Regions from separate parts of the Metabacillus sp. 113a genome, predicted to be linked through region 1. Evidence: a T-box and tRNA genes for the amino acid it is inferred to sense, from the RefSeq annotation. Region 1 holds a T-box; the other holds one or more tRNA genes.
What was found. A T-box is a leader RNA that pairs with one kind of tRNA and senses whether it is charged. The one in region 1 lies ahead of ileS (isoleucine--tRNA ligase), so its partner is inferred to be a tRNA-Ile.
Positions count from the first base shown of each region.

Region 1 (5,424 bases):
CTCTGCATAAAAAACAGGAATCGGAACTCCCCAGGCGCGCTGTCTGGAAATACACCAGTCTCCACGGTCTCTAACCATATTAAACAGCCTGGTTTCTCCCCAAGCAGGGACCCATTTTGTTTCTTTAACAGCTTCCAGCAATTCAGACCGGAAATCTTTAATGGATGCAAACCATTGGGCCGTTGCTCTGAAGATGGTTGGCTTCTTTGTTCTCCAGTCATGCGGATAGGAGTGGGTGATAAAGGAAAGCTTCAAAAGCGCCCCGTTTTCCTGAAGCTTTTCGGTGATGGGTTTGTTCGCTTCATCGTAAAAAAGCCCTTCAAACCCGGGAGCTTCCTCGGTCATTACTCCTTTTTCATTGACTGGGCAAAGCACATCAAGGCCATACTCTTTCCCGACTAAAAAGTCATCTTCCCCGTGGCCAGGCGCCGTGTGAACGCAGCCAGTACCGGCATCTGTCGTAACATGCCCGCCAAGGACGACGAGTGATTCTCTTTCATAGAGCGGATGTTTCGCAGCTATCCGGTCCATTTCCTTCCCTTTCAGGGTTCTGACGGTTTCGAAGTCCTGCCATTCAAGCTCTTTCGCTACGGAGGCAAGCAGCTCTGTGGCAACTACATATTTCGCGTCATTTGCCCGCACGACGGTGTATTCAAGATCTGGATGCACAGCAATTCCAAGGTTCGCTGGAATGGTCCATGGAGTTGTGGTCCAGATGACAATTTTTTCATCCTCCTCCAAAACACCTTTTCCATCTGCTACGTCAAACGCAACGTAAATAGAGGGAGATTTTTTATCCTGATACTCAATTTCAGCTTCTGCAAGGGCTGACTCACTTGAAGGAGACCAGTAAACAGGCTTTAAACCTTTATAAATATACCCCTTTTTAGCCATTTCTCCGAAAACAAGAATTTGCTGCGCTTCATATTCAGGTTTCATCGTGACATAAGGGTGATCCCAGTCTCCTCTTACCCCCAGACGTTTAAACTGCTCGCGCTGGCTTTCAATTTGAGTCCAGGCGTATTCTTCGCAAAGCTTTCGGAAATCTGCTACAGACATTTCCTTGCGGTTCACTTTTTTGTTTTTAGTCAAAGCCGTTTCTATCGGAAGACCATGTGTATCCCAGCCCGGGACATAAGGGGCGTTATAGCCGCTCATCGATTTGTAGCGGACGATAAAATCCTTTAGAATTTTATTAAGTGCATGACCCATATGGATATCACCGTTGGCATAGGGAGGGCCATCATGCAGAATAAATAGAGGACGGTCCTTCGTATGCTCCTGAACCATTTTGTAGATGTTCATTTCTTCCCATTTTTCCTGCATTTCCGGTTCTCGCTTTGGCAGATTGCCGCGCATAGGGAACTCCGTTTTTGGCATAAGCAGCGTATTTTTATAATCCATTCCGTTTCCTCCTAAAATAAAATACAAAAAAGCCTTCTCATCCCTGTGGAAAGGGACGAGAAGGCTTGCTTCACGCGGTACCACCCTTATAGACACGCAAAAAACGCATCCGCTTAAGCATTCGTATCGGGAATGATGCGCCTTCCCTACTCAGTTTTTCAGGAAGGAACTCAAGGGTGATGTTCGTCTGAAAACTTTACCCGGGCTCCCACCGCCCCCGGTTCGCTGAATAAAGGCTCCATTCAGATTACTATCCCTGTCATCGTCGGTTCATATTTCGATTGTGCTCAAATTATATGCGAATATCCGGCAAAAAGTCAAGGACGGTATTTTGCTTCTTCATCCTCGCCGGCATAAACAGCTTCCGCTTCGTATTCGAGCAGATGATCCCAATCATCATTCTTTAAAAGATCAAGCTGTGCTTCAATCAGCATCTGGAAACGGGTGCGGAATACTTTAGACTGTTTTTTAAGCTCTTCGATATCCATGGCAATTCTGCGGGATTTCGAAAGGGATTCATTAATGATGCGGTCGGCATTTTTTTCGGCTTCCTTTATGATCAGCTTAGCTTCCTTTTGAGCATTGCGCTTTACTTCTTCAGCCGTTTCCTGTGCAATCAGAATGGATTTATTCAAGGTTTCCTCAATGACCGTATAGTGGCTCAGCTTTTCTTCCATATCTGCAACGCGTGCTTCAGACTCTTTCTTGTCACGGATGACCATTTCATAATCTTTAATAATCTGATCCAGAAACTCATTTACTTCGTCTTCATCATAACCGCGGAACCCTTTATTAAATTCCTTATTATGAATATCAAGCGGTGTTAAAGGCACTATAGGCCACCTCCATATGTATCGGTATACGTCCCTGCATACCATTATAATTCATTATTCGTGAATTTTGGGGCAAAACCTCCAAATTTCACGATTATTTTTGCCGCCCATAGTGCATTCTGATCTTGTCTTTTTTCGTCCGGCCAAGAATTTCTGTGATTTTGCTTCTGCCATACCCTCTTACAGAAATTGTGTCCCCTTCCTGACACTCCATTGCTCCCTGCTCTGCTGTGCGCCAGTTTACCTTAATATGCCCTGCCTGCAAAAGGGGCTGAACCTTTTGCCGCGAAAGTCCATAAATCGCAGCGGCTACTGCATCAAGGCGGAGAGAACTGACAGTCGCCGATGCCTCATTCCAGCTCTCCGTAACGGCAATGGCATTAGAGAAGCTGATTTTTTTCAGCTCCACTTTAGATTTCCCAATTTCAGTTAGCTGAAGCCTCAGGAAATCATCCATTTCCTTTGCCGCCACAAGCTGAATGACTTCGTTTTCCATCAATATATCTCCGTATTTGGAACGCTTAAGTCCAATGGACATTAACGCTCCAAGCACTTGAGGGTGTTCAAGGGCTACAAATTTTGCAGGGTAGCTGATTTCGTATAGGATCAGGTCAAAGTCTTCTTTCCCGGGTTTCATGTAATCAGGATGAATAAGAGCTCTTTTTCTCTCTGCTCCAGGGGCGCCGCCGTCGAAAGCTGCTTTAGTCTCCATTTGATCGCCTACAATTGACTGTACGATTTCCTGCTCCCTGGGGTCCAAAAAGTCCGTAAGTTTCGCACTGTAAGAGCTTTGGACGAAATCCTTCCAGCCCATTACTTTTTCAACAAAATCCCGCTCATCTTCTCTGAAATGCTGAAATAAATCTGTCATGTTATCACCGTTTCTATATAATGGGTGCTTCGTTCACGTTTTCCCTAAGGCGTAAAAGTAAAAACACGGATACTCAGCTATCAAGTGCATTCACTTAAACTGGTGCCGTGTTTTCTCTGCACACATAGAAAAAGGGACTTTTTCGTCCCTTTAAATCAGCTGATCATATTGTATAAAGACCATAGACCGCCTTGTGCAAGATTCAGAACAAGGATGGCTACAATTGGAGAAAAGTCGATCATTCCGAAAGATGGAATGATTCTACGGAAAGGCTCTAAAAACGGTTCGCAGATTGAAGCGAGAATTTCTCCAAATTTAGTTTCTCTCGCGTTCGGAAACCAGGACATCAGAATGTAAATGATGATGGCGTACGAATAAAACCGCAGCAAATACCCTAATACTGTAAAAACAATGCTCATTGTCCATTACCACCTTTGAGGTTCATCTTCAACTGCCAGTTCAGAGATTGTGCCCGATACATCTACGTTATCAGGCGTACAAAGGAAGATATTCAGCCCTACCTTCTGTATATCTCCGCCTATCGCATAAACTGTTCCACTCAGAAAATCGACGATTCGTTTCGCCTGATCATGCTGGATGCGCTGAAGATTCACGACGATTGCCCGGCGGTTTTTCAGCTGATCTGCAATATCCTGAGCTTCCGAATAAGCGCGGGGCTCGCATAAAACTACTTTAGAGGATTTTTGCACACTTTGCAAACTAACGACATTTTGTTTGCCTTCTTTTTTTGCTGCCGGCTGCTCGGCAGATCCATATTCCTCTTCAAATGTTTGTTCTTCCTGGTACTCGTAATCCTCTTCATCCAGCACAAAAAAATTCTTAAAGCGGTTTTTAATACTCATGTTTACACCTCCTGGTTTATCCTACAAGGGAAGAGCCGATTCGAATAAACGTAGCTCCCTCTTCGATCGCAACTGTATAATCATTTGACATCCCCATTGAAAGATCATCACAAGGGGCGTGGCTCAATTCCATAGCCTTCACTTTGTCCCTAAGCTGCCTTAAAGATTGGAAGGTCTGCCGGATGAGCCCTTTGTCATCCGTGTTTGGCGCCATGGTCATGAGTCCTGAAATCAGGATATTCGGATATTCCCTGCACGCCTCGATGAAGGGGATGGTTTCGTCCGGAGACAATCCATGTTTGGATTCCTCGCCAGAAGTGTTTACCTGCACAAAGCATTTAACGGGAGCGTCTGCCCGTTTATCAATTTCTTTTGCAAGTGAGAGCCTGTCCAGTGAATGTATGTAATCGATCTTATCAATAACATTTTTCACTTTTCTCGTTTGAAGAGAGCCGATAAAATGCCAAACCGCCCGGGCCCCAATACGGTCAAATTTGCCGGAGAGGCCTTCATCCCTGTTCTCTCCGAGATGAAGAATTCCCGCTTCAACCGCTTCCTCTGCCCGGTCTGCTGTCACATACTTGGTTACTGCCACTACATGGACATCTTTACGGTTCCTGCCTGACCGCCTGCAGGCTGCTTCAATATTCTCAATGATTGCAGTCAGATTTTGTTTTACTTCCAATCAGGAATCCTCCTCTTTTAAACCTATAAAACCGATCATTCGTCCCGTTCGGCCGGCATCTCTTCTATGGGAGAAGAATAAATCCTTTTCGCAGCAGGTGCACAGTCCGGAGACGGAAATCTGGTTATCGGAAAGACCTGCTTTTTTCAGCAAAGCTGCATTTAGTTTTTTTAAATCCAGACGGTATTGACCCGGCTCTGTTTCTACCCAGGGAAGCTCTTCATGGTGATTAAACAGTTTGTTCACTTTTGAAATGACACGGTCGTCGACTTTATAGCAGCATGGGCCGATTGAAGGACCAATCGCGGCATGAATATTTTCAAGAGAAGCACCCTCTGCTTCAAGCCAGGCAGCAATCATTTCACCGCCAATATTTAATACGCTTCCTTTCCATCCTGCATGGGCAATTCCGATGAGTTTCGCCTTTTTTTCATAAAAAAAGATTGGTACACAGTCTGCATATGCAAGGGCTAGGACAAGACCAGTCTGATTTGTGTAAAGTCCATCTGCTTCCAGTATCGCCTGATCGTAATGAAAGGCACCGCTTCCTCTTTCCTTTTGACCGGCTTTGACTATTCTTTTTCCATGAACCTGGTCTGCAAACACCCAGTTTTCCAGAGATATGCCTGCCTCAGCGGCGCATAACCTCCGGTTCGCCACGACGTCCTCCCGAACATCCTGGACATGGAGGCCCATATTTAAAGATGCATATGGATCCTTGCTGGTCCCTCCATCTTTCACCGTAAAACCTGCCAGGATGGAGGAGTC
Region 1 is NZ_JBNILJ010000001.1:795,644-801,067, forward strand. Features, by position in the region: gene ileS (isoleucine--tRNA ligase) at 1-1,404, opposite strand, end outside; T-box leader at 1,453-1,676, opposite strand; gene ACQCVE_RS04125 (DivIVA domain-containing protein) at 1,722-2,237, opposite strand; gene ACQCVE_RS04130 (RNA-binding protein) at 2,332-3,108, opposite strand; gene ACQCVE_RS04135 (YggT family protein) at 3,264-3,527, opposite strand; gene ACQCVE_RS04140 (cell division protein SepF) at 3,534-3,971, opposite strand; gene ACQCVE_RS04145 (YggS family pyridoxal phosphate-dependent enzyme) at 3,988-4,656, opposite strand; gene pgeF (peptidoglycan editing factor PgeF) at 4,657-5,424, opposite strand, start outside.

Region 2 (5,234 bases), on a different contig from region 1:
GTTGGGGGTTTCCCCCTGTGAGAGTAGGACGCCGCCAGGCGTATCTTTTTCTTTTAAGAGGTTTGTGAACCGCAGGCAATGCCAGGAGCCGAAGGAATAAACAACCTAGTGCACATTCGTGCATGAAGGAGTGAGCCCCGGAGCGCACATGAGTGCGTGAGGATGCGAACGCCTGAAAGCGACAACGCAATGCGCCGCTCATCGCAAGCCGAAAGCATCACCCAACAAAGTGAACGTAAGAGGGTTGGGAGGAGCAAGCAGTGCTAGGAGCCGAAGGAGTGAGCCCCGGAGCGCACATGAGTGCGTGAGGATGCGAACGACTGAAAGCGACAACGCAATGCGCCGCTCATCGCAAGCCGAAACTATATGGAGGATTAGCTCAGCTGGGAGAGCATCTGCCTTACAAGCAGAGGGTCGGCGGTTCGATCCCGTCATCCTCCACCATCCTATACTTCGGTAATTCGTACTTGGCCGGTGTAGCTCAATTGGTAGAGCAACTGACTTGTAATCAGTAGGTTGGGGGTTCAAGTCCTCTTGCCGGCACCATTCACAGGGTATTGTATAACCTGAGAGAGTGTAAATGAATGACCCATTAGCTCAGTCGGCAGAGCACGATCGAGTGATCTTCGAAGTGAAGCATCAGCGCCCAAATGGAGCTGCTGCTTGAATAAGCTTTCTGAGATTGGGGCGTCTTACATGCTCTGGGTGTAGGTAATATAAGGAGCCATTAGCTCAGTCGGTAGAGCATCTGACTTTTAATCAGAGGGTCGAAGGTTCGAGTCCTTCATGGCTCACCATTCGATTTTTATACAGTAAGCGGATGTGGCGGAATTGGCAGACGCACCAGACTTAGGATCTGGCGCCTTCGGGCGTGGGGGTTCGACTCCCTTCATCCGCACCATGTTTACGCGGAAGTAGTTCAGTGGTAGAACACCACCTTGCCAAGGTGGGGGTCGCGGGTTCGAATCCCGTCTTCCGCTCCATTTTTACAGCGCCGGGGTGGCGGAATTGGCAGACGCACAGGACTTAAAATCCTGCGGTAGGTGACTACCGTACCGGTTCGATCCCGGTCCTCGGCACTTTTATTAAGCGCCCGTAGCTCAATTGGATAGAGCGTTTGACTACGGATCAAAAGGTTAGGGGTTCGACTCCTCTCGGGCGCGCCATTATATTTCGGGAAGTAGCTCAGCTTGGTAGAGCACTTGGTTTGGGACCAAGGGGTCGCAGGTTCGAATCCTGTCTTCCCGACCATTTTACATAATTGGGGCCTTAGCTCAGCTGGGAGAGCGCCTGCCTTGCACGCAGGAGGTCAGCGGTTCGATCCCGCTAGGCTCCACCAATTATAATAACCTATATGGCGGCGTAGCTCAGCTGGCTAGAGCGTACGGTTCATACCCGTGAGGTCGTGGGTTCGATCCCCTCCGCCGCTACCATACAGGGACCTTTAGCTCAGCTGGTTAGAGCAGACGGCTCATAACCGTCCGGTCGTAGGTTCGAGTCCTACAAGGTCCACCATTTCCCTTACACGGAGGAATACCCAAGTCTGGCTGAAGGGATCGGTCTTGAAAACCGACAGGGGGGTCAAACCCCGCGGGGGTTCGAATCCCTCTTCCTCCTCCATTTTCTGCAGGCAATGAGCATAGCTAAACTTAATACTTTTTATTATCGCGGGGTGGAGCAACGAGCGCTGCTTCCACGAATAAGCTTCGAGTTGTACTCGCCGAGACACTGCTTGATTTTGCTTCCTGAGGCGAGGACAGTCTACAAACAATGAGCATAGCTAAACTTAATACTTTTTATTATCGCGGGGTGGAGCAGTCTGGTAGCTCGTCGGGCTCATAACCCGAAGGTCGCAGGTTCAAATCCTGTCCCCGCAACCAAAATGGTCCGGTAGTTCAGTTGGTTAGAATGCCTGCCTGTCACGCAGGAGGTCGCGGGTTCGAGTCCCGTCCGGACCGCCATTTACGTTTTCTTGATACATAAGATAATCTATATTAAATGCTAGAGGGTTTTAATAAGCAAGAAATTCAGGGAAGCGACCTAGTGAACACCGCTCCGTATCTAGATACGAGTGGATGGGAACGGGGGAGCTGACGATGAGATTTAAGCTTAGTGAAAGCCGAAGCTAGATGGCTCGGTAGCTCAGTCGGTAGAGCAATGGACTGAAAATCCATGTGTCGGCGGTTCGATTCCGTCCCGAGCCACCATTTTTTTATGGCGATTGTGGCGAAGTGGTTAACGCATCGGATTGTGGTTCCGACATTCGTGGGTTCGATTCCCATCAGTCGCCCCATAGAATGCGGGTGTAGTTTACTGGTAAAACCTCAGCCTTCCAAGCTGATGTAGTGGGTTCGATTCCCATCACCCGCTCCAATTCCAATTCCATTGAATATGGGCCTGTAGCTCAGCTGGTTAGAGCGCACGCCTGATAAGCGTGAGGTCGATGGTTCGAGTCCATTCAGGCCCATTTATTTTGTTCCGCAGTAGCTCAGTGGTAGAGCTATCGGCTGTTAACCGATCGGTCGCAGGTTCGAGTCCTGCCTGCGGAGCCATCATACTTATAGGCATCAGTCAGGTTTGTGGATTTTTTTCACAGATCCTCTCTATATTTGCGGGGAAGTACTCAAGTGGCTGAAGAGGCGCCCCTGCTAAGGGTGTAGGTCGTGTAAGCGGCGCGAGGGTTCAAATCCCTCCTTCTCCGCCATCTATTATTAATACGGCCCGTTGGTCAAGCGGTTAAGACACCGCCCTTTCACGGCGGTAACACGGGTTCGAATCCCGTACGGGTCATAAATAAAAAACGCTGCAATCGCAGCGTTTTTTATTTATTTTGGATCCAGAAGCGCTTTATTGCATTACCGTCCTCTTCTATGAACTCTGCTTCGAAGACTCCACCGTTCTTTAGAATTGTTTTTTCCGAAGCGATGTTGTCCTTATCGCACGTAACCAACACTTCGGATAACCCCAGCTTTTTGATCCTCTCCAAAGTCATCGACAGAATGGCAGTTGCATATCCTTTTTTTCTTTCTGATGGCCTGATTCCATAGCCAATATGGCCCCCGCGTATCCTTAAATACTCATTTAGCCTGTGCCTTACATTTGCAGCTCCAACCAGTTTCCCTGATTCGGTCAGCAGCCAATAGGTGGAGTGAGGAACAAAATTTTCCGGGGCGTTTTCTTCCAGTTTCTGTGCCTTTAATTCTTGTATATAATCAAAAAAATCAGAAGGGTCTTCAGAAACGACCCATGGGACAACTTTTTCACCGGAGTGAATCCAATCCCTGTAGAAATCCATATATTCTTCTCTATACCTCTCGTCAGGCTCCACTAACTTTAGCATCAGATCACCCCTTAGCCCGGTAACTAGTTTTTAGAACTATATTACAAATTTCATAAAGTTGCAACGAATTTTTGACTATCCTTCTCTGTTTGCTCTGCGATATCAGCTGATTTCTCATCGGAGACTGGAAAAAAATACGATATTCTTCGACATTATTTGCACTTTCATATGTTTGTAAAATAATACTTATAACTGTGCGTTATAAAAGAGACTTTATTATTCGCGAACTTTCTTTCTATTTTTTCTATTCTTTTCCAGCAATTGTTTTGAAAAATAATGTTTATAATGAGAGTACATGGAGTTTGTAGGATTATGTCAAAATATAAAAGCGTTTGCACAAAAGGGATTTTTCACTTATTAGTGAATTAAGAAAGAGAAATAGGGGTATATAGATTGAGATACACTCTAATTAGCAAAGGAGGGTTCATTCTGGATGATTGCCAGTCCTACAGATTTTGAAGTTCATTTGTTTCATGAAGGGAATCTGTTTAAGAGCTATGAACAATTCGGGGCCCATTTAAAAGCAATTAACGGGGTAAATGGAGTCCAATTTACTGTTTGGGCGCCGCATGCGAAGGATGTCAGGATAGCCGGAGACTTTAATAAGTGGAAGGGAAGCGGATATTCACTTGAAAAGGTGAGCAGAGAAGGAATATGGTCTGGTTTTTTCCCTGATTTAAAGCAAGGTGATGTGTATAAATATGAGCTGATCACCAGAAATGGATCAAGACTGCTCAAGGCAGACCCTTTTGCTTTTTATTCTGAAGTAAAACCGAACACTGCTTCGGTAATCGCCAATATTGACGGCTATACCTGGAATGATCAGAAGTGGCAAAAGAAAAAGAAGGCAAAGACTGTTTATCAAAAGCCGTTTTTTATATATGAACTAAATCTTGCATCATGGAAAAAGAAGGACGATGGAAGTTTTTATACGTATAAGGAAATTGCGGATGAATTGATACCGTACGTTATTGAACACGGTTTCACGCATATAGAATTAATGCCGGTGATTGAACATCCTTTTGACAGGTCCTGGGGGTACCAGGGAACAGGGTACTTTGCAGCTACCAGCAGGTATGGCAAACCTGAAGAGTTTATGGAACTGATTGACCTATGTCATCAAAACGATTTGGGCGTCATTATGGACTGGGTACCCGGCCATTTTTGTAAGGATGCACACGGCCTTTATATGTTTGATGGAGAGCCGGTTTACGAATACAGCAATTACAGTGACAGAGAAAATGTAGTTTGGGGTACAGCCAATTTTGATCTGGGCAAGCCGGAAGTACATAGCTTTCTAATCTCCAACGCCTTGTTCTGGCTGGAGAAATATCATATTGACGGCTTCCGGGTTGATGCCGTAGCTAATATGCTGTACTGGCCAAATTCCGATTCAGATGCTGAGAATCCATACGCGGTAAGCTTTATAAAAAAGCTGAATGAAAAGGTTCATGAATTCGACCCTCACGCACTGATGATAGCGGAGGATTCTACGGATTGGCCTTTGGTAACCGCACCTGTTTCCGAGGGAGGACTTGGATTTCAATACAAGTGGAATATGGGCTGGATGAATGACGTCCTGGAGTATATGGAGACAGATCAGCATGCCCGCAGCGATATTCATCACAAAATGACGTTTTCCCTTATGTATGCCTTCAATGAAAATTTCATTCTTCCTTTCTCCCATGATGAAGTGGTACACGGCAAAAAATCGCTGTTAAATAAGATGCCGGGGGACTATTGGCAAAAGTTTGCTCAGCTAAGGCTGTTAATGGGATATATGCTCGCCCATCCAGGCAAGAAGCTTCTTTTCATGGGATCCGAATTCGGTCAGTTTGATGAATGGAAGGATTTGGAGGAGCTTGATTGGTTTTTAGAAGATTATGAGCTTCAT
Region 2 is NZ_JBNILJ010000003.1:384,966-390,199, reverse strand. Features, by position in the region: rRNA gene rrf (5S ribosomal RNA) at 1-40, shown strand, start outside; tRNA gene ACQCVE_RS08235 (tRNA-Val) at 369-444, shown strand; tRNA gene ACQCVE_RS08230 (tRNA-Thr) at 471-546, shown strand; tRNA gene ACQCVE_RS08225 (tRNA-Lys) at 722-797, shown strand; tRNA gene ACQCVE_RS08220 (tRNA-Leu) at 817-901, shown strand; tRNA gene ACQCVE_RS08215 (tRNA-Gly) at 909-983, shown strand; tRNA gene ACQCVE_RS08210 (tRNA-Leu) at 994-1,079, shown strand; tRNA gene ACQCVE_RS08205 (tRNA-Arg) at 1,090-1,166, shown strand; tRNA gene ACQCVE_RS08200 (tRNA-Pro) at 1,175-1,251, shown strand; tRNA gene ACQCVE_RS08195 (tRNA-Ala) at 1,264-1,339, shown strand; tRNA gene ACQCVE_RS08190 (tRNA-Met) at 1,357-1,433, shown strand; tRNA gene ACQCVE_RS08185 (tRNA-Ile) at 1,439-1,515, shown strand; tRNA gene ACQCVE_RS08180 (tRNA-Ser) at 1,528-1,620, shown strand; tRNA gene ACQCVE_RS08175 (tRNA-Met) at 1,804-1,880, shown strand; tRNA gene ACQCVE_RS08170 (tRNA-Asp) at 1,885-1,961, shown strand; tRNA gene ACQCVE_RS08165 (tRNA-Phe) at 2,132-2,207, shown strand; tRNA gene ACQCVE_RS08160 (tRNA-His) at 2,218-2,293, shown strand; tRNA gene ACQCVE_RS08155 (tRNA-Gly) at 2,300-2,373, shown strand; tRNA gene ACQCVE_RS08150 (tRNA-Ile) at 2,394-2,467, shown strand; tRNA gene ACQCVE_RS08145 (tRNA-Asn) at 2,478-2,552, shown strand; tRNA gene ACQCVE_RS08140 (tRNA-Ser) at 2,614-2,704, shown strand; tRNA gene ACQCVE_RS08135 (tRNA-Glu) at 2,719-2,790, shown strand; gene ACQCVE_RS08130 (GNAT family N-acetyltransferase) at 2,822-3,340, opposite strand; gene glgB (1,4-alpha-glucan branching enzyme) at 3,774-5,234, shown strand, end outside.
Region 2: it encodes a tRNA-Ile, which carries the amino acid that the T-box ahead of ileS (isoleucine--tRNA ligase) is inferred to sense. The anticodon was not compared.